DNA from 4 places in the Paenibacillus sp. FSL H8-0317 genome. Region 1 is predicted to be linked to each of the others. Evidence: riboswitches for the same ligand, from Rfam matches in the RefSeq annotation. Region 1 holds a riboswitch; each other region holds the start of a gene.
What was found. A riboswitch is a leader RNA that binds a small molecule or an ion and turns the genes downstream of it on or off. The one in region 1 is predicted to bind thiamine pyrophosphate.

Region 1 (7,970 bases):
TGATGTCCTCCTCAACATAGTTGAATAGATATTACCTATAATTATGTTCGAGACTTTTTCTAATGCCTGGCCCTTAATCATTCTTTTTCAACCTCGATTTTGAAAATGTCCGATACATCTAAAAATACAAGAAACTTCGGCGTAAGCCGAAGCATGTTGACGGTGACTACATGTGCTAGGAAAAATGCTTCCTCCGATCGTCAATGCAAAACTCTGCCAAGCTTATCTGTACCAAAACCGTTTTATTGTTGGTCCGGCAGACGTAATGCGTTTGCTGAAGTTAGCTTTTGATCTAAAAATTCCTCTGCTCGGGTCAATTGCTGCCTGGCAATCTCCAACGCTTGTGAATTTGTTGCATTAGATTCACTTAACAAGCTTATTGCCTGATTTAAAGCCGTCTGCACCTCAGAAACCGCGTTAGATGCATGCTGCTCTAGCGTATTACTACCACTCGAGTTAAGTGCATCTTCTGCCGGTTTTCTTGCGTTTTCGGTTGCTAGATCAATTTTGTTTTTATTGGGCACCGTGACTTCTCCTTCCTTCAGTAAAATCATTCATTTAGACAGAAATAAGTATGGGATTGAGATTTTGTTTATATCCCTGCGACTGATGGGAATATTCGGAACTTACCTCTCCGGTGATCCATATTAGTATAAGATCCGATGCATTGGAAAATCTAATCTTGATGAAAAAGGAGGGGATCATTTCTGAATGGCTAATCCAACGCTAGCGCCGCACGAATCGATGGAACTGCATGAAGCGTTAAACTTCAAAACGCTCTGCATCGCTAAGTCGAAACTTATGCAAGGCCTGGTCTTTGACCAAGAGCTAAAAGCATTAATGCAGAAAGACGTAATTCAATCCATACAACAGATCGCTGAGCTGCAAGCAATCTACGCAAGAGCTCCTTTTCAAGCACCCGTTCCGAATAATCCGACACCTATAACACATTAAGGGGAACTCAGATGAATACCGATTATTTAGATCCGATTAATTCATTGAATATGCCGGAAATGGCAGATATGACTTTTGCCATGGACTTCCTTCTTCGTGCCAAGGAGGGGGTACGTAATATGTCCATCGCCCTGACGGAAACGGCTTCACCGGATGTAAGAGCCCTGCTGCATACTCATCTTAAGCAGGGGATTGCAATGCACCAAGAAATCTCGGAGCTCATGATTCGCAAAAAATGGTTTCATCCTTATGAGCTGAACGAACAGTACCAACTCGATCAGCTTTCGGCGAAAAATACGGTGATGATCGGGCAGATGAATCTGTTCCCGGGAGATACGTCACGTAAAGGGATGTTTGATCGGACCCCAGATGAGCATATTGGAGGACATAAAGCATGAAGGCGGTAACGTATCAAGGGGTTAAAAATGTTGTGGTCAAAGAGGTGCCGGATGCGAAGATTGTGAAACCGGACGATATGATCGTAAAGATCACCAGTACCGCCATTTGCGGTTCTGACCTTCATCTGATTCACGGGATGATCCCTAACCTTCAGGAGAACTATGTCATCGGACATGAGCCGATGGGGATCGTAGAAGAAGTAGGTCCTGGCGTGACCAAGGTAAAAAAAGGCGACCGTGTGATCATTCCGTTTAACATCGCATGCGGAGAATGCTTTTTTTGCAAAAATCAGCTGGAAAGCCAATGTGACAATTCCAACGAGCACGGGGATATGGGCGCTTATTTCGGCTACTCCGGAACGACCGGCGGATATCCCGGCGGGCAAGCCGAGTATTTACGGGTCCCATTTGCTAATTTTACCCATTTTAAGATCCCTGAGAACTGCGAACAACCGGACGAAAAGCTAAGTTTGATCGCCGATGCCATGACGACAGCATTCTGGAGCGTAGATAACGCCGGCGTTAAGAATGGTGATACAGTCATCGTGCTCGGCTGCGGTCCGGTCGGACTCCTGGCCCAGAAGTTCTGCTGGCTGAAAGGTGCTAAGCGGGTCATAGCCGTCGACTATGTCGATTACCGCTTAAAGCATGCAAAGCGAACGAACAATGTGGAAATCGTAAACTTCGAACAGGATAAGAATATTGGGAACACTCTCAAAGAAATGACCAAAGGCGGCGCCGATGTTGTGATTGATGCGGTAGGAATGGACGGCAAGATGAGCGATCTTGAATTTCTAGCCAGCGGTATGAAACTGCAAGGCGGCACCATGAGCGCATTTATCATTGCATCTCAGGCTGTCCGCAAAGGTGGTACCATTCAAGTCACTGGGGTATACGGCGGACGTTATAACGGATTCCCACTCGGTGACATCATGCAGCGAAACGTGAATATCCGTTCCGGACAAGCTCCGGTCATTCACTACATGCCATACATGTACGAGTTGGTGACGTCTGGCAAAGTGAACCCTGGGGACATTGTTACGCACGTCATTCCGCTCAGCGAGGCCAAGCGGGGCTATGAAGTGTTCGATACAAAAACGGACGATTGCATTAAAGTCATCTTAAAGCCTTAAATATGAGTAGATACACGGGAGGACAATCTGAATGAATTCCACTTACGCTTTGCATGAGATGCTCGAGGTGCATGAAATAGCTGCGTTCAAGACGGTTTGCATGACTAAATGTAAGACGATGCAAGCTCTGGTAACCGACCCGGAGCTCAAACAAATTTTGAAACAAGATGCGATATTATCACAACAGCAGCTTCAGGAGCTCGGTGGAGTGCTGTCTAAAGCGACTGTATAGGAGATAAAAAAATGAACCCAATATTAGAACACATGACTGGTCTTAATACGCTGACCGATGACGTGATTGCAATGGATTTTTTGATGAACGCCAAGAGCAGCGTCAGAAACTACGCCATGGCTGTGACCGAATGTGCCACCCCCGAAATCAAACAAATTTTGATGAAACAGCTCGATGAAGCCATAGACTCTCATGAAAAGATATCAAATTACATGGTGCAGCATGGCTTATACCACCCTTACCATATTGCAGAGCAAATTCAGCTCGATCTGAAAAATATTCAAACTGCTATGAACATTCCGTCCTGACACCCTTTTTTCGGTATCGTTGCAGCTCCACGAGAGAAACAAAAGGTAACAAACGAAAGCTCGTATGAAGCAAGGGGGGATAACCTCCCTCTTCAATACGAACTTTTATGCCCTCTTATTGTTTATGGACGCTGCTCTCTAAATTGAATTAACTACCATTGAACTCAAAGCTCCAGCCTCCATGACATCTCCCAAAAATCAAGCTCAAAGCGACTGCACATCACGAAAATATCTTCCATCCGTTGGTACGTTCCCTCGCTACACCCCTCTAATAGCTTATCCGTTAACGTCACAAGGGATTGATTGTTACTGTTGTATTCAGAGGAAGCATATCCTGTGATCCACTCTCCATAAAAAGGATGATCAACTGCACCTGGTTTTTGAGCAAGGGCTTGACCAATCTCCGCATAGCTCCATGAGCAGGCCAAAATGGATACAAGTACTTCTGCTATGCCACCCGCATGGGAAACAGAGAGCATATAGTTAGTATAGGCTGCATTTTTTAGTGCAGGTTTTACCTGAAAAACATGATCCTCTGTAATCCCTAGTCGTTCCATATAAGATCGATGAATTTTCATTTCGCCATTCAGGATGTTATCTACATTTTTACTAAAAAACTGCATCAATTTGGGGTCGTGCGACTTGACGATACCCAGTGCAAATACGCGGGCATAATCGAACAGGTACAAGTAGTCTTGCAACAAATAATAACGAAATTGTTCAACCGGTAAGGAACCATCTCCGATTCCTTTCACAAAGGGATGCTCAAGACATTCCTTCCACACAGGCTGTGCCGCCCGATATAGTCTCTCTGAAATAGTCAACATATGTTCCTCCAATTCATAATGTACGTATTTAAAAACAAAAAAACGAAACATCCATAGGATGTTTCGCAGACAAATACACTAAAACAAGAGGGTTCGCATGAGCTACCCAAGTACAGTGTTTCATCGTTGCATCCCTACGTTGGCATTATCCAAATCAGGTAAGGTCGGTTTAACACCCTCTCAGCCGGTTAAGGCTCCCTCGCAAACGGTTGTATGTAGTTGATTACTTTCTTATCCCCATAAAAGAATAAAATAACATCCATTTAGTATATCAAGGGCTGTTTAATACAGTCAAGGCAGATTGTATCACGCCTCATCAGCTTGAGTGACGTCTTTAAATGATGAAAACCATCACAACAATGGTTGAGTTTTATCCACTGTTATGATGGTTTCTATTCTTACAATTATTGTTGATGGTTTAATGCCCGAGCTTGTTCTTTCCGACAAAAGTGAGTATTCCGTACTGGGAAGTGTTTCTCCAGCTCTCATTGGTCGTAGCATTCCATTTGGCTACGTTCTGTTTACCTCCGCCCTGGTTGTCGTTAATTTGAAGATCGAAACCGAGAACATTTCCTGCTTTGGGCGTCAGTGAATGTAACTGGATTCGGGCTTCTACGAGATATCCTTTATTTGTTTTCTTCACAGCACTTACAAGGCGTCCGGGTGAGGCACCCCCTGCAAAGGTTCCCACATTGTCTGCACTGATTCTGAACTGGGCATCATCATATTGAAAATACGGTGTGCGCTGGTGATTCTCGTCCAGGAAAATCTCAACCGAATCCTGATCCCATGGGTTGATGTTATCTGTGATGATGTTTGGATCAGTGACGTCGATCAGCAGGTATAGATACTCACCTGTCCACATTGCCCGAGCGACTGCCTCTGCACCTTCGTTCTCATTCAACCGTTTTACTTCAAATGGTACAGCCTTATTCCATGATGTGTCTTTCTTCCCATCAATCTGAACAATCCCTTGTACAGCTTGTGCAGATTTGGGCATAGGGGCAAGCTGAATCACGCCGTATTTGCTTGTATCCTGTTCCTGAGATTGTGTTCGATCATTCCAGTACATTGGATTATAAGGTTGTGTCCCACTTGAACCGCCATCAGTCACACGGATATCCAATCCGGCTTCATATTCTGATCCGACTTGGATACCACCCCACGGAATGGACAATTCAACCTGATATCCTGCTTTGGTCTCGCGTACACGATATGAACGCTGCTCCACGCCCTCAGCTTTGCCCGACCGCTTAATGATTACGTGTCGGTCATCTGCTTCATATGAAGTGGTCTTGCCATTATTGAGATCAACAAAGATATCTACTCTGTCGTTCACATCTGCCTTCGCATCCTGAACATCCACAAGGATATACAGGTTACTTTGATCCCATAAGGTGCGGAAACTGGCTGATCCCGAAGAGTCGCCCTTCAGTGGAGTAGACACCGCTTTGTTCCAGAGTGGATCTTGTGAATGTTTTTTGATATCCGGTTTACCCGAAAGTGAGACGGCTCTCTGTGTCAAAACAGGCAAGCCTGATTCATCCACGAGCCCCCAGTATGCTTTTTTGGCCTTCAGGGCTGAATCAAACAGCATAGCCTGGTTGTTGTAAGACTTCTCATCTTGGAGTCCCCATAAGGTAACTGAAGAGATGTGATCTTTGTGTTTTTGGTACAAATCCAACAGTTCCTTATATCGATACGCCTGTTTTACCGCAACTTCATCCGACATCTCTTCACCAAATGGAATTCCGCTATCCACATCCAGTTCCGTGATCTGAATATCCAATCCAAGTTCGGCGAACATGTTGATCGTTTTTTCAATTTCCTTGATGGGAGGGGATTCCAGGTTATAGTGGGATTGCAAACCCACACCATCGATAAGCCCCTTATCTTTCAGTCGTTTGACCAACTGAAACATATGCTCTCTTTTCTCAGGGACTTCCGTGAAGTATTCGTTGTAATATAATTTGGCATTCGGATCTGCTGCACGAGCGAATTCATAGGTTTTCTCAATGTAATCCGGACCGATTAGTTCATAAAAGGGACTTTTACGTAAACCGTTGGCATCACCATTGCTATCCGCAATCGCCTCGTTTACCACATCCCAGGCATAGATCTTACCTTTGTATCGGGTCATGACGGTTTCAACGTAATCCTGAATCCGGGCAAGCAGTAATTCTCGACTCGCAGGGTTACCCTGAGGATCTTTGAACATCCACTCTGCTGCATCAATATGCCACAACAACGCATGTGCGCGTACGCCCATACCATGCTCCTCGGCGAACTGAACATATTGATCGGCTGCCTCGAACTCATAAACACCCTCGGAAGGAGACATGTACTTCGGTTTCATCTCATAGGTTGCGGTCAAGCTGTTAAAGTGCTTTGTGAGAAGTTGTCCATATGCGCCTTCCAACTGCCAGCGATACACCGCTGCACCAATGGGGAAATCATCTTGATACAGGTCCTCCAGAGACCGAATACCTTCTTCAATCTCCAGTTGCTCGGCCAGAGTAAATGATACATCATCCACATAGAACGATAACGTATCTACGCTACCTTCAGAGATGTAGGGTGTTTCGATGAACAAATTCAATTCAGTGGGATCATCGCTATACTGAAATTTTCCGGTGATCTTGTGCCATGTATTCCACTCTGCTTTGGCAATTTTCACGCTACCGATCGGGTTCCAGCTTTCAGCAGTTGTTTTTTTATATGTGGTGAGCTGTAGTGTTTGATCCGTGATGGGCTCCTGGGTAAGTCTTACATATGCCGTAATTTCGTACTCTTGGTTACGCTCAAGCAGATCCTTCATGGATAACATCGGTCCATGATAGGAACGCTCACGGTTGGCGATCAGCATACTGGACTGACCTTCGTGTGCCTCCTGCTGTGTCACTGTCAGCCTTTCGTTACCTGTACGTGGAGTCCATCCCTGAAGTGTACCGTCTTCAAAGTTTGTACTCAAATGGCCTCCTTCCACTTCCGTAACTGCCTTGGCTGCATGTGAGACATTCGAAAATGGAAGCATGGCAAGTACGAGCACAAGAACCAAGGCTGTTATATTCCATTGACCTAACCGTTTCATACAATTCCTCCTCTTGATCTGGTCTAAGTATTTCTGAACGGATTAACATCCAGATAAATAGATTATAGCTCTTTAGATAGCGCTTACATATAACGAATTTACAATAATTATAATAAAATGTTATCAATTGGTAATTATGATTTTAGGAATCAGAAGTTCGTTAATCATGGAATATCAAAAAGCCGCTACATATTTGCAAAAATAAAAGACCGTTTCCCGATAAAATACGAGAAAACGGTCATAGTTAGAAAATATCTTTCCCGAAAAAGAGTTAAGGGAATACAACTTTAACTTTGCTTTATAATCGTCCATCATCACCCTGTTCCTCCTGGACAATTCGAGCAATGTGAATCATCAAATATAATAATTCCTCGTTCGATATGGAGATGTCCAGCATATTCTGCACGTAGGTTTTGATCATCTCCGCGCATTTGTATTCAAGCGGATGCTCCTTCACCATGTGCTGAAATATAAAATCTTTCGCCGAATTGCCCAGACGCCCTTCTTGTAAACGCTGGATGAAGAATTGCAGGTGTGTGACAAGTCTCACATAATGGATGGAATTTTTGTTCAATTGCATATCAAGGGTGTATTGTATCAGATTAAAAATATCTTTTAACATCTTAACGGATTGCATCGTGCGCTCCATATTCTGTTCATGCGTTTGGGCATTCACGAAATGAAAAGCGATATTCCCTGCTTCTTCTTCCGGCAGTTCAACCCCCAGTTCTAGATTCAGCAACTGAACGGCTTCAAGGCCAAGTTCGAATTCAACAGGGTGAAACCTCTGGATCTCCCATAACATGCGATTCTGTAGTGCTACACCTTTTTTCCATCGTTCAATGGCAAATGACAAGTGATCCATAAGCGTAAAGAAGATTTGGTCGTCAAGAGACAACTTTTCTTTTGCATTGGTAATCAGTTTATTTATGACATTCACATGTTTTTCCGGCATGTTTTCGATGGTTCGTACGTAAGCCTGCGCAGACGGATTATTTTGCAGAATGAATCGTTTTTGGATGTGTTC
Region 2 (7,970 bases), 2.8 Mb from region 1:
TTTTCCAATCCGTTGAGCATCCGCAGAAGCGTGGATTTGCCTGCACCACTCGATCCGATGATGCCATGTATTTCTCCTTGTCCCACTTCGAGGGACACCGAGCTTAATGCTTCGAATCCCTGATCTGTACGGGAACCGCGCTCGTTATAACGTTTGCTTACACCATATAATGAGATCATGGAGAGTCCTCCCGTGAATGATCATGCATGGTTCTTCAAGAACACATGAAGAAAGCCCGCACAGCCGATAACCGGAGCGCGAGCAAGCCTGTCCATTTATAATAAATCAACATCCCTTACGAGACAAGCTTTTAAGGTGAGATTGCCTCCTGAAGGCGGCTGGCTTCATATACACGAAAACGTCCGTTGGACGAACCCACATACACTTCATTACCGATCCGGTTGATCGTTCCATTCTTCGCATCCCGGTCCCGGTGCTCCGGGTTTCCTATCACAACGTCATGTACACGACCTAGCAGTGCTCCATTCTTTTTGTTAATTACGAGCAAATTCTCGTCCATGGGCAGCAGCAACTGATCATCAATGACCAGATAACTTCCCTGATTCGTCGGATGCCTTAATGTTGCAATCGTATCTTTGGTATCCCAGCTTGTCTCCCCCGTTTTATAATCCAAAGCCGCCGGGTAGCCGTTCTTAATCACATACAACTGATCCTCTTCCACCAGTCCTCGTTCAATCTTGCCCTTTAGCGTCCAGCGTGTTTTACCTGTCTTGGCATCGTACAAGGTGGTTTTAAAATCTTCATTTTCTCCGTAATGATCGCCGTTTTGGTTCTCACGGATCAACAGCATGCCATCATTCAGTACCTCAAATCTCTGTCCTGCCCGAGCAGGAAATTGTGCAAGCTTCTTTCCTGTGTTCAGATCAAGGAGCAGCCACTGATTATCCAGTGATATCCATCTTTTAGCATTCATGGTTGCAAAGGGGTCACGACGTTCGATTCCATCAAAATATGGATCATTCCCAAGTTGTTCTATGGTGGTTCGTTTTCCCTTTAAGCTCCATACGGTCCGGCCTGATTGCGGATCGGCTGCAATCAGCTTATTCTTTTCCCAAAACAACACATAGGGGTCATCTGCACTCTTGTTCAATAATTCATAACCCGTAGCCAGTTTTCGCGTCCACAATGTTTTTCCGTTTGCATTGTTGAGAACCGTTAACCAACTGTTGCTTGAGCTCTCAACAACCGGGTTATCCACAACCACAACGTTCTTCGCAACGGTGATGCCATTTAGTCTAAAATTTTGCTTAGGGGTGTACGTCCAGGTAACCTCTCCATTCTTCAAGTTCAGATGACGAATACGATCCACGTATTTTTTCTTGTCAGGGTCATAATCGGTGTAGATTGTAACGTATTGTCGTGCTGTATCCACCTCTGCCTGCTGTCTTCCAAAGCCTCCATTGATCCCCCATAATTTCTGACCCGAATGTCGGTCAAGAGCATATATGGAACCTTCGTAGTAATCCCCGCTAAATCCACCGTCATCCCCTTTCATCAGGAGTACATCATCCGTGGCTGCTTGTAAAAAAGTGTAGTTAATATCCCCCTGGTTGGTCCATACCGGTTTCCAGGGGATTGTTGTCGGCAGCGTTGTGCCATAGATTTTTGTTGTGAACCCATATTCATCCGTCCGACTGATGTTCCAATCAGAAACGGCAGCATTTCGATTATCCTGTGCTAAATTCCATCGTGTTCTGACCAGTCTGCCATTCTTGTTGAATGTGACCAATAATTGCCCATCTGCCCGCTCATATCTCCAGGTCTGTCCAATACTCATTGAATCACCCGTGTAATTTAGATTGCTTGAACTCTCCTTCCAATCCGGCTCGCCTAACCACCCAGCCACTTGTTTGGAGGTGGTTGCCTTGTCCAGCTTAATATCTGTCAGATGGCGTATAACCAAAGTTGGCAGCGATGCATCCTGTTGGAACCAACCATCCGCCACATTCATCCTCTGTTCTATAGCCTGTGCCTTGATCCAGAAGAGTCCTGGCCGATACGTGAAGGATTCTTTATTCCAGACTCGTGGGGCAATGGAGACCCCATACCATCCTTTCCACTTTGCAACAATAACAGCCTTATCTGTTAGCGCTTTCTCAAAAGACCAGGTTGTAGAACTATCCGGAGCCAGATACAGCTTACTGCCTGATTGGAGCGTGAAGCTTTGGGGAGCTGTTTCCGTCATGCTTCTGCTCTCCTTCAGTGCATACCAACTTGGCAGCCAAAAGTCTCCATGATCGGTTGACTTAAGCTGCACCCACTCGCCTCGAACCGAGGCCAACGTATACTTTTCGTTTTTTGTTGTATAGTATTCAATCCCCAGCTGGTCAGCAGCCACACTGCCATCCCTCCTGTTTTTGAACAGAGGAATGTCATTCATAAGTGTAACGGGTTCTCCTTGTTTGTAGGCCAACTGTGTTGATAAGACTTGAGAACTTGCACCCAAGGCTTGTGGCGTTGTAGCCAACGCTTGTCCTCCAAGCACGACCATTTTGGAATCCAGCAGCATCCATCCCGTCAACAGCACAGCTGATAATCCAGTCATGGTAATCCATTTGTACCCCGTTCTCTGCCAGTCAGGACCCCTCTTCACTCTCGTTCATCCCCATCCATTAGAAGTTATTTCCAATAGAGACGCAGCTATAAGGAAAAAGTTACCGTTTACCTCAATATATTTCTATCTATCTCCCAATATTACCTCACATCCACCATCGTAGCATGATAAGGAAAGGTGACCCCAATGTAATAAGCCGCTGTTAAGGTGAGCATATAATAAAATACAAACCACAGATCAGCTCGCGAATAGCCAATCTGAATGTAATACGTCCGGCTTGCGCCATCCGTGAATCCCTTCGCTTCCATCGCTACCGCCATTCGCTGTGCACGGCGAATACTCTGTGCCAGCAGCGGAATAGCGTAACGCTTAAGTGTACCATACACATTCCAGCGAGAGCCACGTTGCCGTGTTCCACGAATACGAATGGCGTAACGGAGCGTCTGGAATTCATCCAGCAAAATGGGGATCATGCGCATCGCGGCCAGAAAGCTATAGGCATATTTTGCAGGAAGCCGCCACTGCTGCATCAGTGAATAAAACAGCCTTACCGGCTTCGTTGTCAGTCCGAACAGCAAGCCAGCCGCTGCCATGCTCAACGAGCGAAAACCCAAGTGTAGACCGCGATAGAAACTCTCCTCGGTTATGTGAATCAATCCCCACTTATACCATGTGGTCTCTCCCTTACCAAACATCATCATACCTGTGGACGTGGAGATAAACACCAGAATGAATGGTGATGCGTACAGCATCAATCTATACCACGGATGACCTGTCCAGCACAGTAACAGCATCATCGCCAACGCAACGTTGGCCATTACATTCAGATTGTGAATGAGGATAATGATGACAAACATCATCGTCAGAATGATCATCTTTAATCCCGGGTTGACGTTATGAAGCCAGGTTTCACGGTGAGGAAACGACAGTTGCATCAGTTAACCTCCCCTCATCTACCGTCCAGATTCGGGTGCAATATCTTTTTACAATTTCACGATCATGGGTAACCATAACAATAGCTGTTCCTTCACGCCGCAATTGCTCCAATTGTGTTAACATGGCAAACGTATTACGGGCATCCTGTCCAAAAGTAGGTTCATCCAACAGCAGTATTCGCTGCTCTCTCACCAGTGCAGAGGCAACGCTCAAGCGTCGTTTCTGCCCCATCGATAATTGGAAGGGATGATGCTCGGAGAGGTCGATTAGTCCAAATTGATTCAACATATGATCAGTCCTGGCAAGTCTTTCTTCCGTTGTAAGCCTGCCCCCCAGCAATGAGAATTCTACTTCTTCCGCGACGGTGTTGGTCACAAATTGAAACTCCGGGTTCTGAAATACAAACGCGATTCGATCTGCAAGCTGCTCCGTTTTGCCAGAAGGCTGACCGTCCACCTCATAATGACCTGTTGTTTTCAGGATATTCATCAGAGATAACAACAATGAACTCTTGCCAGCTCCATTAGCTCCGACAATACCAATCCAATCCCCATGCCATACTTTGGCCTGTTCTACCTGAATGAAGGGTCTTTTCCCACGCCATCCGGTGAACTGCTGCAAGTCCAGTGCAGGCTGATTTGACGATGATACAGGCGATAAGGATGAGACATGAGATATGGGGGATATACCCGGTGTATCGGATAAGCCAGACGATTTCTGTACTTCCAAACTTGATATGCCGTGATCCACACACACTTGAAGCTTTCCAGAAGCACTTCCCTCTTCTTCCTTAGCTGCCTGCTCTTGCTCCTCCCATATGCCTGGATACCAGATTCCATAAGCCTTCAGCTTACCCCGTTCATCTGTAAATACCTGCTGTGCTGGCCCATCCGCCACAATCTTTCCTTCAGGTGATAACACAATGATGCGGTCGACCATATCCACAATCTCGTTTATTTTGTGTTCAACGATGATGATCGTTTTGTCACTGGCGATCCGTTTGACGGTATCCCACACCTGGGAAGTCCCCTCATCATCCAGCAGTGCAGTGGGTTCATCCAAAAACAATACCTCCGGGTCCATGGCAAGCATCGAAGCAATCGCAAGACGCTGCTTCATCCCCTGAGACATGGACTGGATCAATACACGATTCTGTTCAAAGGATAACCCCACTTGTTTCAGAACATATTCAATCAGAGCAGGCATCTCTTCACGCGGAATATTTCGGTTTTCCAGAACAAATGCGATCTCTTCATCCGTAAAGGACATACAAAACTGGGTATCCGGATCTTGAAAGACCACTCCTGCTTGGGCGGGAACCTGAATATCATCACATTTCATCGGAATCTCAACCGAACGTGGTATCAAACCGCTCAAAATTTGCAATAACGTCGATTTGCCGGAGCCACTCGGGCCAAGCAACAGCACTTTCTCCCCTTGACGAACAGAGAGAGACAAGCCCTGAAATACCAAGGCTTTCTCTCCCGGGAACTTGCATCTTAGATTTGTCACACTTACCGCTTGCGAATTCCCCTCTCCGCTCATCTAATCCAGCGCCTCATAATCCTGTTTCGATACCGGTCTGAGTGAACGTGTTACACCGGTCAGTTCCAATGCTTTGGCGAGATAATAAGCGAACACTCCTGCAATCAAGATGCTTCCAATGAAGCGGAATCCGATAAATAACGTATAATTCCAGGCCGAGAGTGAATCAATATACCCGTATTGGTAATCCAGCAAAAGCGAAGCCGCTGCGGCTCCTATGGCTGCAAGACAGGTGACAAACAGATTGGTTTTGCGATACAAAAATGCTGCGAAGAATATCTCGGCTCCCAATCCTTGCAACAGACCGTATACAAGTGTGGACATGCCCCATTCACTGCCCAGAAAGGCACTTACCGTTGAAGCCGCAACTTCAGCAAGAATAGCCACGCCTGGTTTACGAATGATGACAAAAGCAAACGTGCCCGCCATAAACCACATGCCATAGATCATCTGCTCCGCATGAACGCCAAATGGTTTCATCAAGTCATATGTAGGTCCCCATATCTTGTAAATCACCCCAAACACTACTGCGATCACGATGGTTACCAGAATATCCGTTAGTTTCAATCGCTTGTTGCCTGCTGTTGTTGCCATGTTCTCTACGTCCTTCCTTTGTTCCCTGTGGGGTTTATCATAATAAACGAAAAAGCCTCCCCGGTTCCGGGAAGGCCTTACGCAAAGTGTACAATCCTCACAATGATGTATGGGATGGATGTCGAAAAACGGAATATCAACCAGCTCCCTTCCGCCCTGGCAGATACACCACCACAGTTCAAAGAGGTCTGTTGTTCATTCACGTTCATTCCCACAATTCACCCTTACACATTGTAATTCCATGTTCTCTACGCTGGCATTACCCAGATCAGATGTACGGTCAGCGGCACAAGGCCACTCTCTCAGCCCAACTTCATTGAGCTCCCGGTTCACTTATTTCATTGCTTCTAATGTACATCAGATGGGTATTTGTGGCAATGGTCTCTACAAAAATCAAAAGTTGGCATAGGAAAAGGCATCCCCCTGGATGCCTTTTGGACATACTTCACGATGTGAAATAGCTACCTTATCCGTACACGCCTTCAATCCGTATTCCAAGGTATTCCTGTTCTTAATATTGCGTGTTCCCAGACTGGCTCGTTTTCCCTGAAGCAAACCCCTTGAACAACGTTGGTACTTTGGAATAACGAGTATTCGTAATTTTCCCTTGTGATGTGCTGCTGTCTGTACGCAAAATCGAATCTTTTACATTAGAAATGTTGGAATTATCCAGCGTCATGTTAACTGCGAAGGAAGTTCCACCATTTTGACGAACCAGCTTGCCAATATCATCTGCACGGAAATTTTTGATGTTAATTGTTCCAGCTGCATTCATCTGGAACACTTTATCATAAGCCTTATACGCTGCCCCACCGGTAATGTTAACCGTTCCGGCAGACTTCAATGTCAGTGCATCCTCGCCCACGTCTTGCCAGACCACATTCGATATATTACAGTTGCCATAACAGTGAACACCATCAGCAGCTGGTGATCCGATATTTACATTTTTGAGCGTAGCCCCTGCCTCCAGACGGAAGACTGGCTTCTGATTTTCTGCTTGAGATCCGTCGCCCAGTGTGGAAGGATTGGCTACAAATGTTTTACCTTGACCGTCATAGGTCGTACCCTTTGGAACAACAATGGTTGAATTTACAACCGTAGGCGCAGCCGCAGCCGGAACGGCACCAAATATAGAAGCAACCAAACCAGCGGACAGTAACAACGTCAACATTTTTTTCATAACTTTATTCCTCCCTTATTCTCTCGTTATTTGGTATTGTACAAGCCTGAGCTTGTACTGGAAGATCGTCAGAGGTGCACCTCTGTCCGACCCACAACCTAATCCTACCAAATAAGGAAGGTAACTAGAATAATCATTAGATCAGATATATCATGACATCGCACAATCCCTGTCATATCGGCATTTTTTGCATGCTAGGTCTCTCAAGCAATATGCTGATATCAACCTCTGGTATGCTCATTTGTAACGTATGTACCCCTCACTTAATCCCCGATCACAAAGAAAGACCACTGCATTTGTCTCCAAATGTGTGATCTTGAATGGCTTCTGGCTTGCTGATATAAGATATCAGGCTCCAAATCTCTGACGATAACCGCACTTTCGACATAACTCTTCCACAGCTTCGCGTTTGGAGAAGCCATATACCAGATTGTTCGCTCGCTCACCCTCAATAATCTCCGAGAATGACTTCTCGTGCACATTACCCAGGTTAATCACACCCTCGCCATCGAGACAGCATGGAACCACCGTTCCATCCACAAGCACAGCTGCCTGACCACGCAATGCATGGCAGAAGCCTTTGCCGTCATCTTCAGGTGCATCCAGACTTGGCCACTGGAACTCATGGTCCTGATTCAGGTATACATTCGGGGCAATTTTGACCCCGCTGCCTGGAACTACTTTTTCCTCAATGCGGAAGTCCAGATTGAACTCACGTTCCAATACTTCAAGGGTCTCGCGATTTCGATTCATCTGAGCATTTGTGAAGTTATCCTGCGTCAGATTCCACAGTCGGAATGAGATGATGACATTGTGCTTAACGGCCTCGTGTACAAAGGACAAAATATGACGCAGGTATCCGTCACGGTCTGTTGAACCTTCATGCCCATCGAAGCTGTGCAGGGAGAAATTCATCTGCCGCAGCGCCGGTTTGCCAAGCAATTTATGCTGAGTCTTGGGCAATAGTGTACCATTCGTTGTAATGTTCACCTTGAGTCCCTTCTCATGTGCGGAATCGAGCAACAGATCTATTTTGGGATGCAACAAGGGTTCGCCTTTGACATGTAGATAAATATGATTGGTGTGTGGTTTAACTTGTTCCAGTATATTGTTGAAGACTTCAGGGTCAATGAATCCTTT
Region 3 (7,970 bases), 410 kb from region 1:
TTTCACTCTTTTTCACCCGGCCTGTCTCTATCCCCACTGCTCGCAGCAATGGTTGGTACAGATAGCATGCCGTAAAATGAAAAAGTCCATTCCCTTAAGGGAACAGACTTTGTTTCTTTCTTGCTTTAACCAAAGTAGCGATGGACGAGCGTACGTGCTTCAGCTGTGTCTTTTGTTCCGTGTACGAGGACACGTCCATCTTGGAAAATGACCATTCTATAGACCCCTGTTGTAAAAGAAACCAGAAACGGATTGGATTCCACTTTTCCTTCTTGAAGTCTATCCAGACGTTCTGCCGTATGTTTAAGATCCAGATTCATACGCCGTGCAGGTCGGATCTGAACGGTGTCCCTGCCACATAACACATCGGTTTTCTCCAGATTGGACGCAGAAAGATATGGATACGTTGCCGAAGTGCCGCAGGAAGAACAGTCTTGCTTTTTCGCACCATCCACATTGATGGATATGTATTCGTTCCTCCACACGTCAAATGACAATAACTTACGTCTCAATGCATTTGCATTGCCACTAAGTAACTTCATCGCTTCTGCGGTCTGATTCGCCGTTACCATCTGTACCGCTTGAGGTATGATGCCAGACGTATCACAGGTATCTCCACCCAAAGGGACTTCACCCAGCAAACAATTTAAACATGGCGTATCTCCTGGCATAAACGTATAGGTGATGCCGTAACTACCTACGCATCCACCATAAATCCAGGGAATATGGTGTTTCTGTGCCATATCATTAATGAGTAGTCGGGTATCAAAATTATCCGTTGCATCCATGATCAAGTCGGTATGCTGAACGAGTTCTTCCAACTCATCTACTCTGACGTCCAACACTTTCCCTTCCACATGAACCGTGGAATTAATGGCAGATAAACGTTTTTCCGCTGCCATCGCCTTCGGCATCCGCTCAATCGCGTCCTGTTCTACATATAATTGCTGTCGCTGCAGGTTACTCCACTCCACATAATCACGATCCACAATCGTTAAGTGTCCAACTCCTGAACGAACTAACGTTTCTGCAATTCCTGTTCCGAGTGCCCCAGCGCCTACAATTAAAACTCTACTGTCGCTCAATTTGGCCTGGCCTTCCTTGCCAAGTGGCGCGTAACGTTCCTGTCTGGAATAACGATCGGCCTGTTCTGAGGATGTTAATTGATCTGTCATGTATGAACCATTCCTTCCACCGGACTACTGGCTGCTGCATAACGCTTTATGGGAATCATGCCTGCCTCATATGCCAATCTGCCTGCTTCTACCCCCAATCGCATCGCTTTAGCCATGCTCACTGGATCGCCTGATCCGGATACGGCTGTATTTAACAATACACCATCTGCACCAAGTTCCATCGCATAAGCAGCATCTTTTGGGGAGCGCAACCCTGCATCCACAATCACAGGTACAACGGCCTGCTCAATGATGATCTCAAGGTTATAGGGATTGATGATGCCTCTGCCAGCTCCGATGGGAGAAGCGCCAGGCATTACAGCATGTACGCCAAGCAATTGCAGCCTTTTGGCCAGAATGACATCATCCGAAATATAAGGCAATACCGTGAAGCCCTTTTCAAGCAAAATTTCGCAAGCCTTGTACGTTTCAATCGGATCTGGGAGTAACGTCATTCCATCTCCTATGACTTCGACTTTTATCATATCACAAAGTCCTGAAGCCCGCGCAAGCTCGGCAATCCGCACCGCCTCTTCCGCAGTGGAAGCCCCTGCCGTATTCGGAAGAAGTGTGTATTTGTCCAAATCCAACGTATCCAGGAAATGCTTCTGATTACGTTCCTCCAAATTTAGACGACGAACAGCAAAGGTTAAAACTTCCGTTTCAGATGCTTCCACAGCCTGACTTTGCACTTCCAGATCCGAAAACTTGCCTGTTCCGAGCAACAATCTGGACTCAAACGTATATTTACCAATGTTCAACATCATCAACCGCCTCCTACAAAATGTACAATCTCAATTCGATCGCCTTCTCTTAATGCCGTTGACTCATGATACTCACGCGTTAAGATATGCTTGTTCAGCTCAACAACTACAGTCTTAACTTGCAGGTCAAAAGATTGGAGCAATTTATCCACACGATTCAATCTTTCTTCAATCTCCGTCCGTTGACCATTAACGATGATATTCACTGCACCACTCCCTTTCTATTCAATCGCTCAGGGCTCAGCTCCTCAATTCCGAGTTCTTCTGAGCTTTTGCCAGCGAGCAACTCAGCGATAAGCCTGCCTGTTATCGCACTAAGCAAGATACCGTTGCGGTAATGCCCAAAGGCGGCGAACAGCCCGGGTATACTCTTGCAAGCACCTATATAAGGCAGTCCATCGGGAGTTGCCGGTCTTACGCCTGCCCACGCTCGTATAAATTGTGCTTCTTTCATCCCAGGCACCCAGTGGGTAGCCGCTGTTAGCAGCTTCTGAACACCCTGTACAGAAACGTTCAGATCCGTTCTGCCTGGCAGACTGGTTGCCCCGAGCCAAACTTCGCCATTGGCTTTGGGAACAATATAGATATCCTCTGCATACACCGTTCTGTCAGGTCTGTACCCTGCATGTTCATCTGAGAACTGAACGGCGGCTATTTCACCTTTTACCGACCACACAGGCAAGCTCAGATTCACATGTCTCATCAACTCTTCACTCTGTAATCCAGCCGCTATAATGACATGTTTGCATCTCATCTCACCGATCGATGTGGTGATTCCCTGCACACCGTGTTCGTTTGCTTGCACACGTATATCCTGTATGTCCTCCATAACCCGTGCTCCCATTGCTTGAGCGGATTCGGCGTATGCCTTCGTTAGGTGGACTGGGAGAATTTCACTCTCGTAAGGTCTGTAATAGGCTCCATACGTATCTCTGTTAAGCCATGATGCCTCCTGCTGCACAACGGAACGATCCCACCACACCTCATCAGCAGAAGCAGACAACGCAGACTTCCGATTGTCCTTATAACTACTTAATTCACTGTATGAACGAAAAGGAGTTAAGAATCCCTGGCGTTGCAGACCAGTCTCTACCTCACTGAGTGTAGCCATAAGCACCTGTTGCTCGATAAGTAACTGTCTACTCTGTCTGGCGAGCTTAGCCATCAAAGGATGAGCAAAGTCCTCACTATCTGCCGCCAGCATTCCAGCCGCCGCGCAAGAAGTGCCTCCTGCAATCGCCGAACGCTCCAGCAACAGCACATCCTGTTCACGGGAAGCAAGTTCATATGCAATGGCACAACCAACAACGCCTCCACCTACAATAATCGTTTCTGCATGAAACTTATCCGGTCTATCAGTAATGATCTTTTTCATCCTCTCATCTCCTTGATTCAGCGGCTCAGACTTTCTGTAGCAACGATAGCCTGCCTTAATAATGCAGCCTCCCGATCCGGGGACTCGCTCGCCCATATATTCGAGATCACAGCGACTCCCTGTGCGCCTGCAGAGCGAATAGAGTGAATGTTTCCCGGTTCGATGCCCCCAATCGCCATGACAGGAATGGAGACACCGGAGCACACTTCAGCCAGAGCATATAATCCTCTTGGTTCAAGATCAGGCTTACTGTTGGTTGAGTAGACATGCCCGAAGAAAAGGTAATCGACTCCCCGTTCTTCAGCGATTTTTGCCTCATCGATTGAATGAACAGATACACCCAGACGAAGTCGCTGCACATTGATTATAGCTGCAGGGTTATAGTTACGTATTGCATCTTGCCCCCAATGTACACCGCCATGGATGTCATTCTGTGAAGGCAGCTCTGAACCATTGATAACGATACGACAAGATGGAACGCCAACACCACGCAGACTTTCAGCCCAAGCGATCTTTTGTTGCCACGAGAGTTGTTTCTCTCGTATGTGAATATAGTCCACCCAAGGCCACACGTTCTTTGCAGCTTTTACAAAAGATGCTTGATCCCCTGCACCCGTAGATACAACATGCAGTTCAAATGATCCGTGTACATGTTCATGAGAAAATACCGTACTGTTCATCTCCTTCCAGGCATGAATGCTATGAAAACACAAAAAAGCCACTCCCGTAGGGGAGTGGCTGCGTATTAATTATAGGACCAGATGACTGACTGATACATACAGTTCATTTCGTGCAATAAAGCTATAGACTCTATAGCCTTAACGTTATACACGCAACTGCATGTTTCAATTCGTTAAACAGACGGTTGAATCCTTCGAATTGCCGTTTGCTCACGTCATTCACTGAAACGCGCTCGCCACTTCCCTACGCTGGTATGATCCAGATCAGGTGCAAAGGGTCCGGAATCGCATTCTTCCATCTCAGCCGCATCGTGCGGCCCCCCTAGTGTTCATATGAAGTTGTAGCCTATGTTACCATAGACGGATTTTTTTGTCACCGTCATTTCTGTTAAACATTGTCTTGAATCGTCTAGTTTTCCTCAGACCATTCTTCGACATTCCATGTTTTGGTGACCCAACCCTCGTAAAAATCAGGTTCATGAGATACCAGTAACACCGTTCCCTTGAATTCTTGCAAAGCACGCTGTAACTCCGCTTTGGCTGTGACATCCAGATGGTTTGTCGGCTCATCGAATAGAATCCAGTTGCTTTCACGCATCAAGAGTTTGCATAAACGAACCTTGGCTTGTTCTCCACCACTCAGCATGTTAAGCGGACGGGTAATATGCTCATTTTTCAACCCACAGCGAGCGAGATGACCTCGGACCTCATTCTGGGTCAAATGTGAAAACTCATTCCAAACATCCTCAATCGGCGTGATATTTCCAGCACGAACTTCCTGTTCAAAATAGGCCGTTTCGAGATAATCTCCCAAGAAGGTCTTTCCACTCAGTGGAGATATTTTGCCCAGAATAGTTTTCAGCAGTGTCGATTTACCCACACCATTACAACCTACGATGGCAATTTTTTCACCACGTTCAATTGTCATCGTCATTTTGGGCAGCAAAGGATACGTATATCCAATTTCAAAATCAATACCCTCAAAGACCGTTTTGCTGCTCGCACGGGCATCCTTGAATTTGAACGTTGGTTTGGCCGCTTCATCTGGGCGATCAATACGTTCAATTCTGTCCAGCTGTTTCTCCCGGCTCTTTGCTCGACCTGAAGTTGAAGCACGTGCCTTGTTACGCTGAATGAAATCTTCCTGCTTCTTGATGTACTCTTGCTGCTTCTCGTATGCATCAATATGCTGGGCTTTATTCATATCAGCCATCTCAAGGAACTTGTTATAGTTCGCTGCATATCTCGTTAATTTGGCAAATTCCAAATGATAAATGACATTTACGACTTCATTCATGAATTCCGTGTCATGGGAGATTAAGAGAAACGCGTGCGGGTAGTCCTTCAGGTAACGTGACAACCATTCAATGTGTTCTACATCCAGATAGTTGGTCGGCTCATCCAGCAAAAGAGCTGTAGGTTTCTCGAGCAGAAGCTTGGCAAGAAGCACCTTGGTACGTTGTCCACCACTTAGAGCTGCGACATCTCGATCAAGACCAATTGCGGACAAACCAAGACCATTGGCCATCTCTTCCACTTTTACGTCAATCAGATAAAAGTCGCCCTGTTCCAGTTGTTCTTGAATATCGCCCATCTCTTCCAGCAACTGCTCCAGCTTGTCTGGATCTGCATCTGCCATCTGGTCCGTAATATTCATCATTTCTTTTTCCAATTCAAGCAACGGAAGGAATGCATCCTTAAGAACGTCACGAATGGTTTTGCCTGGCGTAAGCTTTGTATGCTGATCCAGATATCCATAACGGACCTTAGGTGTCCATTCCACTTTTCCACTATCTTTAAGCAATTTACCGGTAAGGATGTTCATTAATGTGGATTTACCCACACCATTGGCACCAACAAGTCCTACGCGCTCTCCGGCAAGTAAACGAAACGATACATTTTTAAATAACGTGCGATCTCCAAAATTGTGACTTACGTTCTCTACTGACAATAAACTCATAAGATGAGGTTGCTCCTATCTATTAGACATTACTTTTGTGATTGTTCCGAAACCCTATTCTAGCACAAGTCCCGTCTTTTCTGAAAGTAATGTAAACAGCTCAGGAACCTCTTCCATGATTTTGTCATACAGGCTACCCTAACGATTAGAGCACTTATATTCGAAATAGCCTTGTGCAGCTGCTTGTCTTGCGTCTGTGAACACCTCTTCAGCACGGTAACCATTACCACATGTGGAGGGATAGTAGTACTTGATACCCGTTAAAGGATCTACCCCACCTACGATGGCCGTTTTCTTCACAAGTCTGCCCCCACCAATTGCGTAATTGTTGATTTTCTGGTCACCCACACCTATACCTTGGATAAAGGCCATAATCCCTGTATCGTTAATGGAGTTGTACCAATCTTCCTGCGCAATCAGGGGCATCGTAAACGTATAAGAAATACCGTTCTTTCTGGCAAACTCATTATGGCGGTTAATCACATCAGCCAGATCATCCTGCACAATAGTCACAATCCGGCTTTGTCTAACTTGCTCAAATACGCTGGTATTCTGAAGTAAAGGAATCTGTGTGTTTGAAGCCAGTTCTTTTTGAAATCCCTCAATCCATTTCCCTGCGTTTGCGTCATAGGCATATACGTAGTCGTCCAGTGTAAAGTTAATACTGTTACCATTAGAATCTGAATATGTATAAGGTTTCTTGGGGCTCCATACTTGCCTGAAAGAATCTTCAAGGTTACCCGTCATCTCTGTTTCTGTGGACAACATATAATAGCCATCATAATCCAGAATAACCACGGCAGGAATGTAATTAAACATGTTTCGAATAGCAACGGGATCATTCTGAATCCCCATATTCAAAGCCATCGTCTGCGTAAATGTCAACAAGGCGAGCTCCTTGTCCGCTTTAACAAACTTGGTTGAATCATAACCTGCTTCATCATTTTGTTTCTCATTCTGATGCATCACCGCACCTGCATCCATGACTGCAGTTTGAAGTGCAGATCTGTATCGTTGACCAAGATATTGAGCCTCTTCGGCATCTTGGGTATGGAGTGAGATGATCCAGAAGAGTGGGAAGAAGATCAGCACGAATACAATGGACAGCTCAGTAATCTTCATTGAGAACCATACCTCCGTATGTTACAAATACCGCTGAAGCCTGAGCTGTACCACTCAACCATTCACGAATGAGCATGGAAGGTGTACGATTTGTATTTTGGAGCGTCACGGTGAAAAAATCCCCTGTGGTCAACGTATATCTTCGGCCAGGATCATCAACCGGTATCACACCTGAGGATGGGAATAGTCGCTCTCGAATCTGAGCTGCATAATATCCATCCTGAACTACCTCGTAAGTTCCGGTAAAACTGTTACGGTCCATCGGGTCTGTATAGTGAGGTACATATTTCTTATGCAAATGTTCCATCGACACCTCATACAGATTGCCCGTCTGGGCCAGTTGCTCCTCAAACTCAGCCAACATTCGAGGTGAAATATACCCTTTCGTTCGGACAGCATCAACAAAACGTGTTACATTCTGAACAGCCGTCATACGTGCTATATCATCCTGCCGATCAGCTGTTTCAGCAGCTGGGTACACATAGAGCAAAAGGACTGCGAGCAATACGGCAAGCAGCTTGGATGCGGCATTAATCAATTCACACTGGCCTCCTTCCAAAAAACAATCTTGAGCAGTTCTCCAGTTTCATTTCGTATAAACTCCGGACTGTAGGTGGCATCGAGCTGGACAGGAATAGTCGCTGTTTTGCTGACAAGTGGATCGATCACATACGAAGTTCCATCTACCTCTACAGGAATGCCTGTGCCTGTCATCTGTCTTACGGTATGCAACACTTCCGCACCACTATACTGATACGGATTGGTGGTATGCAGTGTTGTTGTCAGCCGGCCTTCCATGCCTGCTTTTGTCTGAACTCTGTCGTTTAAGGCCGCTGATAAAATCTTAACATTATGTTGCCCGTACAGGCAGGCTGTCACAAACAGGACAACCGC
Region 4 (7,970 bases), 3.1 Mb from region 1:
CGATCAGAATCGTAATTCGCTTCATTGCTTATTCCACTCCTATGTGTGATGCTCAACAATATAACATATTTGAATCCAACAGATAAACCAATGAAAGGAATCCATACATATGAAACTGGAGCGTTTATTAGCCATCGTAGTGCTGCTAATCAATCGTGGACGGGTACAAGCTAAAGACTTGGCAGATATGTTCGAAGTATCGATCCGGACCATCTATCGGGATATCGATACATTGGGTCAAGCAGGCATCCCGGTGGTGACGTATCAGGGGGCAAGCGGCGGGATTGGTCTGGCAGAAGGCTACCGGCTGGATCGAAACGTATTAACAGACAAGGATCTCGCCTCTATCGTCACTGCACTGCGCAGTGTATCCACTTCCCATGCTAATGCGGCGCGAGAGCTTCTGGTCGAAAAACTCAGCAGTATCGTACCTGAATCCAAAAATGACGATTTTCAGGCCAATACCAATCGATTCATCGTGGATTATTCAACCTGGACGCATCCAGAAGCGCTGAAAATCAAGCTTGAACTTATCGAACAGGGTATGGATCAATTACGACCCGTAACCTTTACCTACTGCAGTGCGGAAGGTATCCAAACTCACCGAACTGCCGACCCTCATACCATCGTACTCAAGAAACATTCCTGGTATCTGTATGCTTTTTGCCACGAGCGGAATCAATTTCGCATGTTCAAGCTTGTGCGTATGCAAGATGTCACGCTTGCTAATGAGCAATTCGAGCGTAAAGTCATCAACCCACAGGACAGACCCTGGCAACAGGAATGGAGCCGTCCGGACAATCAAGCCAGGTTAACCTTGAAATTCCATCCTCGCGTCCGTCATATTGCGGAAGAATGGTTTGGGATCGAGAACGTCATGCCTGATGGGACTGGGTATTATATTAGCCAAGTTGCTTTTCCCGAGGATGGCTGGTTATATGGGTTCATCCTGGGCTTCGGCGCGGACGTTGAAGTATTGGAACCTCAGCATATTCGAGACGAGATCTGCCGTATCGCGGAGCAAATTGTACAAAATTATATCTCCCCGACTCAAACCTGACAGACAGCTGTCCAGTTCCTCCCCTTATACTTCAGATATATTCAATCTGTACATATATGAGGAGGAACTAATCATGAACGTCACTGTATGTCAAAGCTGCGGCATGCCGCTCACAACCCCTGCCCAATTCGGAACGGAAGCAGATGGAAGCACAACCCGTGAGTACTGTATTTATTGTTACAAAGAGGGCAAGTTTGAGCAGCCCGGTATGTCACTTGAAGGCATGACCGAGATGTGCACTGCTATTCTGAAGGACGAAGGCATGGATGAGGAATCCGCTCGTTCGATGCTGCGTAACCAGCTTCCTTTTTTGAAACGTTGGCGCACGAATACAACGGATCAACATGCTCAATCTCTTGCGGAAAACTCTACTACTGCTTCTGCTAACCCTGGTCAGGTAACAACAGATCATTCGTTCTCTGCCCAGCCCGTTCGTTATGTCACGCTCCCAGGCAAACGTCTTGCTGGCGTATCCGCCCGCACAACCAACGCCATTGAGATCAGTGGCAAAGGCTGTATTCAGGGACTCTGGAACAATTATTTTGCCTCAGATCACCTCCCTGCACCTGAAGCCGCCCGCTATGGCTGTTACACGGATTACTCCGATGGCATAACCGGTGAATACACCATACTGGTAGGGCATGAGGTCAGTCCGAACGAATCATTGCCTGAAGGATTGGACGACATTTTACTCCCTCCTGCAACTTACGCCGTATTCACTTCCAGAAAAGGACCGATGGCAGAGGTTGTTGGCGAAGCTTGGGGAGCCGTGTGGGCATGGGAGAAACAAAGCGATCGTACGTTCACCGGGGATTTTGAATTGTATGATGAACGCAGCCTGAATCCCGAAAGTGTACAAGTAGATATATACATCGCTATTCGTCAAAATAGATAAAACCAACACAATGCCACCTCATACAGGATCAAAGTTTCCTCGCATCCTTCTTCATATTACGCAAGCTGCCGGGTTCGCTCGGCAGTCTTTTTGTTATATCCGGAACTACATTACCACCTAAACAACCCGACCATGGTACCAAGTTAGTTAGCATGCTTTGCATCATTTAACCAGACAATATGCCTCATAAGCGGGTACCATTGACTTCCTTAAAATTGGGACTATTCACATAACAACCGATTCGATCCTCCCATATCAAACCTCTCATATCAGGTTCTTTACTCCTGAATTTTCCTAAAACCGTTTACATCTCCTTAAAACCGGGTAAAATCACTACAATCCAATTGGATTTATATTCTAAAATCATTTATTTCGTCTAACAAGTCATATGTACCTATATGTGCAGCTGGCAACATAACCAGTCGAAATACATAATTTAAAAAAATGCATTAAAGGAGGAACCAAGATGATCCGCATGCCTATTCAGCAAATGATCCCGTACCACCACCAATATCCGCGCAACACGGCGACCACTGCTCCTAAAAAGGAGAATGAGAACACTCAAGGTCTATCCTTTCATGAAATTCTGCAGCAAAAAATGGCGAAGAAAAATGCTTCTCCTTCCCTTAGATAAAATGGACACCGGACCCTATTCGAATCCGGTTATCGACCGTCTTTTCACGGCTTGGCGGAAGGGCGGTTATTGGCGTTGAGCAATAAACAACTGTACAGTCCTCAGTCATGTTTCTATAATGGTTTAAATATCTACAAGATCCATGACATATACGAACTGTAAAAGGGGACTTAGCACATGATCACCATTGGTTGTTTTCACGCTCATTATTCCAACATCGCCTTAATTGAAGAGACGCTTGCTCCTTATGAAGTTGAATTGGTCCATTACGTCGATCCAGGTCTGGACCGTCTTAAACATGACGCTGACTTTTCCGAGATCGTCATTCACCAGAAAGTAGCCCAGACGCTCCAATGGATCGCCGAGTGTCATGCCGATGCCATTCTGGTCACATGTACCCTCTTCGCGACAGTACTGGAGCAGGAAGCCACACAGGTCCCTGTGCCTGTGATCGGCATAGATGATCCGTTATTGCAGGAGATGCGGCGAGTACCAGGAGATTACATAATAGCATTCACCAACCCGGCAACTATTGAAGGAACGATGGCACGGGTGAATCAGGCATTACAGCAAGAGGATGAGAATGGGCAACTACACGTTGCCAAGACATCTCAGACGGATGCGGTGTGCATCCCTGGGACATTTGAGTTGATTATGCGTGGAGATCAGCAAGGGTATCTCGAAGCAGTACGTGAAGGATTACAGCAGATTGCTGAGCATTATCCGGGTAAAACGGTAGTGGCAGCCCAACTGTCTATGGCTCCCGCTGCTGCACAGGTTACAATAGATCGCGGTATTCCAATCCATAGCCCGCTGGCATTGCTTGCGGCGTATTTGGAGAAGAATATAGGCGTGGCTCGATAATAGTAGCGGATTTGGAGTGAAGTAACAGGTTCTATCTGAACTATGCAACTATGAACTCACTTACTTAGTAACACCACAAATTAACGAGGTGAACTAATATGCGTTTCCTCTATATTGTTTTACTGTTTATAGTAGGTTTTTCCTGTTCCGCATTTCTATACGGAGGATCACCAAAACTCAGTGACGCTCTTTTATTCGTTATCGCAGGAATTCTGTATAAAATATGGACCACACACAGTCACAAAGCTAATTCTGATAAAGGCTGAGTACGGTTAAGAATACACACATGACATAACACTAAAAAAAGCCGTTCTTCTCTGCAATGACAGAGAGAAACGGCTTTATCTCTATTTCAGACTGCCCAGCTTGCGCTGTATCAGCGCCTAGGAACGTGTCCGATATTCCTCGGCCTTTTCCTGCATCCCGGCAGCTACAGCCTCATTCTCGGACAATCCTTTATCCGCGGCAAAGGCCCGAATGTCCTGCGTGATGCGCATGCTACAGAACTTTGGTCCGCACATCGAGCAGAAATGAGCTTCTTTGGCCCCTTCTGCCGGCAGTGTCTCATCATGGTAGGACAGCGCACGTTCAGGGTCCAGTGACAGGTTAAACTGGTCACGCCAGCGGAACTCGAAACGTGCCTTGGATAATGCGTCATCGCGGCGCTGGGCACGCGGATGTCCCTTCGCCAGATCGGCAGCGTGGGCCGCGATCTTGTAGGCGATGACCCCTTCCCGCACATCATCCTTGTTGGGCAGGCCCAAATGTTCTTTTGGCGTAACATAACAGAGCATGGACGTGCCAAACCAGCCAATCATGGCCGCACCAATGGCGGATGTGATGTGATCGTAACCCGGGGCAATGTCGGTCGTCAGCGGCCCCAGCGTATAGAACGGTGCTTCTTTACAGATCTCCATCTGCAAGTCCACATTCTCCTTGATCTTATGCATCGGCACATGCCCTGGACCTTCGATCATCACCTGCACATCATGCTTCCATGCGATCTGCGTCAGTTCCCCGAGCGTAGCCAGTTCCGCCATCTGTGCTTCATCGTTGGCATCGTAGATACTGCCTGGACGAAGCCCATCTCCCAGTGAAAATGCCACATCATACCTTTTCATAATCTCGCAGATTTCTTCAAAATGAGTGTACAAAAAATTCTCCTGATGATGCGCAAGGCACCATGCTGCCATAATGGACCCACCGCGAGACACAATGCCTGTCATCCGCTTGGCCGTCATCGGGATATATCGCAACAGTACACCTGCATGAATCGTAAAGTAGTCCACGCCCTGCTCTGCCTGCTCAATGAGTGTGTCACGGTACAACTCCCAGGTCAGCGCTTCCGCTTCGCCATTCACCTTCTCCAGCGCCTGATACAGCGGTACCGTACCAATCGGCACAGGTGAATTGCGGATAATCCATTCCCGGGTGGTATGAATGTTTTTGCCTGTGGACAGATCCATTACGGTATCCGATCCCCAGCGTACCGCCCAGGCCATCTTCTCGACCTCTTCCTCGATGGAAGAAGATACAGCAGAGTTGCCAATGTTGGCATTGATCTTCACATGAAAATGACGACCGATCAACATCGGCTCACTCTCCGGGTGATTGATGTTAGACGGCAGGATGGCCCGTCCACTCGCCAGCTCCTGCCGTACAAATTCCGGTTCCACGCCCTCACGAATGGCGGCAAACTCCATCTCTGCCGTAATGACTCCTTGCCTCGCGTAGTGCATCTGGGTCACACAGCGTCCTGGCTGTGCCCGCATTGGTTTGCCACGTAATCCGGGGTACTCTTCGCCGCCAGCTCTCTTCCCTCCGGGCTTCAGTCCGTTATCCTCCGGTTTAACCGTACGGCCCTGATAAGCTTCCACATCGCCGCGCTCTGTGATCCAACGGGTGCGCAGGGATGGCAGACCTGCACGGATATCCGCATGAAATGCGGGATCGGTCATGGGGCCGCTCGTATCGTAGACACGCAGCGGTTCGTTATGCTCCACCCCTTGGGGAGTATTCGTGTCATGAAGGGCTATCTCACGCTCCGGTACAGCAATGTCCGGCCGTGAGCCCTGAATGTAGACTTTGCGGCTGCCCGGAAAGGGCTGAACCCGTCCGGCCGCGCTTGTTTCCTTTTCCACCTGCTGACCGTTATGTTCCTGTTCCATCGCTTGTTGTCCCGTTTGATTTCCTGCACTCATGTCGCTTGTCTCCTCCTCATTGTTCGTTCGCTTGGTTTTGGGTTGGCATCATCATTAGCTCGCTTACGTACCTGTCCCAAATCATGCGCAATGCAGAGAAGAAAGAGCGATCCTACACCAGACCAGGGGAGACATTATTTATGTACAGTTCACAACAGGCCGAAGGCTGCCGCAGATCATGGATCTTTGGTGACTTCTCTCTCATCATCCAAACCCACTTTCGCAGGTTATTGAAAAAGAAGCCCATAGAATCCTCGCTATATCGCCTGTTCACTGTATATAAAAAAGCCGGTCCCCGAAGGAACCGACTTTTAATGTCCATCACCAATAATGCACCTTTATGCGGCTCCTTAACGGAGCCCTACAAGGGTCACATCATGTGGTGGTTGTGGTCATATCGCCGATTACTTCCCTACGCTGGTATGATCCAGATCAGGTGCAAAGGGTCCGGAATCTCATGCGATTCCGTCTCAGTCCGGACAGTTCGGACTCCCCCAGTAACGTTAACAAGTTGCGGCATACACATGCCGCAGTTCATATTCAATGATGCTGGCCCCGCTGGGCCGTCCATAACAGAGTAGCGCAACCGGAACATAAAAACAACCTTTATATTCCAGAACACCAACTCAATTGGAGAAAAACCTTACCTCAACATCAGGATAACATGAGCCCCATCTGCGTAGCAGCTTCCTTTAGCACAGGTGCGTATTCATGCAATGTCTCCTGTGAGAGTCGGCTGACAGGCCCTGAGACCGAGAGTGCGGCTGCAATATTGCCTCTGCGATCCATAATCGGTACCGATACCGCGGCAGCTCCCGGCTCACGTTCCTCATAACTCGTCGCATATCCGTTATCCCGAATGTCTACCATTTGCGCCAAATACACCGCTGGATCGATAAATACCGGCCATTCAGGACCATTCATCAATTCTTCACGATCCTCGTCCGTGGCAAACGCCATCAGGACTTTGCTGGAAGCGCCCACAGACAGCGGCAGTCTAACACCAACGGGAGCAACTCGGCGAATCGCCTGATCACTTTGCACAGCCTGAATCCGAATCCGTTCACTGCCATCACGCAGGTACAGACTCACGGTCTCCCCCAATCGATCCCTCAGTCGCTCCATCGCAGGCAGCAGCAGAATAGCGGGATCATCACTGCGGGACATATGAGCTGACAGCTCCCAGATTCGGATGCCAAGTCGGTACTTCTCTGTTGCTGCATCGCGAATTACGAACCCTCGATCCTCCAGCGTAGCCATCAAACGGTGAACTGTACTTTTGTGCAGGCCGATCTGGCTGGCAATTTCGGTGAGTCCCAGATCACTGCGTGTGGTAAAACATAATAATATATCCAGCGCCCGCTCCACAGCCCGGACGGTTAACTTGCGATCTTCCATGGCATAATGCCCTCCTCATGTTTCATCACATGAAACTTGGTTACATAAATTATATGAGAAACGGTCTCATCTGTAAACCAAAAAGAGCCAAAATCGAAATAGGCCAACGTGCAAATTTTTCCTTTTTATAAGACTTAATCCCCTGTAATTTACACACTAAGGTAATGTTACCCATATATCTTAAGAACTATATAACAATTGCGTAACAAATGCCCTCAATCAATTGACTTTGACTATATTGGAACATACGATAAAGATATATTACATTAAGATATCGCTCTGAAGCAGGCTCTGAAATCGACGCAATTCTCTTTACATGTCGTTGTTATCTTCAACTGAACTTCAAAGGAGGGGCATTCATGTATCCAACATCCCAGAGCGAAGCCCCGCTGCAAACAAAAGTGTCCGATCTGCCCTCTTCCCTATCACCGAGGCTGATTCGGTTCAAACATATTATCGTAGCGTTGCTGCTCTCCGTTGTATTTTTTCTACTGTTTTGTTTTATTGCACTGCATGGTTACATCGCATGGGTATTATCCAATCCAACGGTAGCGCCGGTCTTCTCCAATCCAATGCAGGCCAAGAACATGAAGTACGAAGACATCACGTTCCCGGCAGCAGATGGCAGCCGGACGATGCAGGGATGGTATATACCTGCTGACAATGCTGCAAGCAAAACGATTATTTTCAGTCACGGCTATGGTGCCAATCGTGAAGAAACATGGGTACCCATGTATGACCTGGCACACTATGCCCATCAACTTGGGTTCAACGTGGTCATGTTCGATTATGGCTTCGCCTCGCAGGTGAACAAAGCCGTAGCCACAGGTGGCAAAGCTGAGTCACAGCAATTGCTGGGTGCCATCCAGTTCGCCAAGCAGCGAGGTGCGCAGGAACTGGTTGTCTGGGGTTTCTCCA

Region 2: it holds a riboswitch for thiamine pyrophosphate, as region 1 does, so the genes downstream of both, MHB43_RS04845 (ECF transporter S component) here and tenA (thiaminase II) in region 1, are expected to answer to the same signal.
Region 3: it holds a riboswitch for thiamine pyrophosphate, as region 1 does, so the genes downstream of both, MHB43_RS18855 (thiamine phosphate synthase) here and tenA (thiaminase II) in region 1, are expected to answer to the same signal.
Region 4: it holds a riboswitch for thiamine pyrophosphate, as region 1 does, so the genes downstream of both, thiC (phosphomethylpyrimidine synthase ThiC) here and tenA (thiaminase II) in region 1, are expected to answer to the same signal.

Annotation. Positions count from the first base shown of each region.
Region 1 is NZ_CP150294.1:3,834,484-3,842,453, reverse strand. It holds gene MHB43_RS17060 (hypothetical protein) at 243-524, opposite strand; gene MHB43_RS17055 (hypothetical protein) at 712-954, shown strand; gene MHB43_RS17050 (spore coat protein) at 966-1,352, shown strand; gene MHB43_RS17045 (zinc-dependent alcohol dehydrogenase) at 1,349-2,485, shown strand; gene MHB43_RS17040 (hypothetical protein) at 2,517-2,717, shown strand; gene MHB43_RS17035 (spore coat protein) at 2,729-3,025, shown strand; gene tenA (thiaminase II) at 3,190-3,852, opposite strand; TPP riboswitch at 3,966-4,063, opposite strand; gene MHB43_RS17025 (endo-1,4-beta-xylanase) at 4,271-6,943, opposite strand; gene MHB43_RS17020 (PRD domain-containing protein) at 7,242-7,970, opposite strand, start outside.
Region 2 is NZ_CP150294.1:1,047,657-1,055,626, reverse strand. It holds gene MHB43_RS04865 (methionine ABC transporter ATP-binding protein) at 1-179, opposite strand, end outside; gene MHB43_RS04860 (PQQ-binding-like beta-propeller repeat protein) at 311-2,614, opposite strand; gene MHB43_RS04855 (energy-coupling factor transporter transmembrane component T family protein) at 2,716-3,510, opposite strand; gene MHB43_RS04850 (ABC transporter ATP-binding protein) at 3,485-5,056, opposite strand; gene MHB43_RS04845 (ECF transporter S component) at 5,057-5,650, opposite strand; TPP riboswitch at 5,879-5,989, opposite strand; gene MHB43_RS04840 (pectate lyase) at 6,162-6,830, opposite strand; gene MHB43_RS04835 (radical SAM/SPASM domain-containing protein) at 7,179-7,970, opposite strand, start outside.
Region 3 is NZ_CP150294.1:4,241,049-4,249,018, forward strand. It holds gene MHB43_RS18830 (winged helix-turn-helix domain-containing protein) at 1-6, opposite strand, end outside; gene MHB43_RS18835 (ThiF family adenylyltransferase) at 126-1,175, opposite strand; gene MHB43_RS18840 (thiazole synthase) at 1,172-1,939, opposite strand; gene thiS (sulfur carrier protein ThiS) at 1,942-2,145, opposite strand; gene thiO (glycine oxidase ThiO) at 2,142-3,314, opposite strand; gene MHB43_RS18855 (thiamine phosphate synthase) at 3,332-4,027, opposite strand; TPP riboswitch at 4,219-4,328, opposite strand; gene MHB43_RS18860 (ABC-F family ATP-binding cassette domain-containing protein) at 4,404-5,954, opposite strand; gene MHB43_RS18865 (hypothetical protein) at 6,093-7,076, opposite strand; gene MHB43_RS18870 (hypothetical protein) at 7,063-7,614, opposite strand; gene MHB43_RS18875 (hypothetical protein) at 7,611-7,970, opposite strand, start outside.
Region 4 is NZ_CP150294.1:756,742-764,711, reverse strand. It holds gene MHB43_RS03715 (response regulator transcription factor) at 1-25, opposite strand, end outside; gene MHB43_RS03710 (YafY family protein) at 110-1,060, shown strand; gene MHB43_RS03705 (zinc ribbon domain-containing protein) at 1,134-1,955, shown strand; gene MHB43_RS03700 (hypothetical protein) at 2,422-2,589, shown strand; gene MHB43_RS03695 (hypothetical protein) at 2,767-3,453, shown strand; gene thiC (phosphomethylpyrimidine synthase ThiC) at 3,837-5,621, opposite strand; TPP riboswitch at 6,047-6,160, opposite strand; gene MHB43_RS03685 (IclR family transcriptional regulator) at 6,309-7,052, opposite strand; gene MHB43_RS03680 (alpha/beta hydrolase) at 7,412-7,970, shown strand, end outside.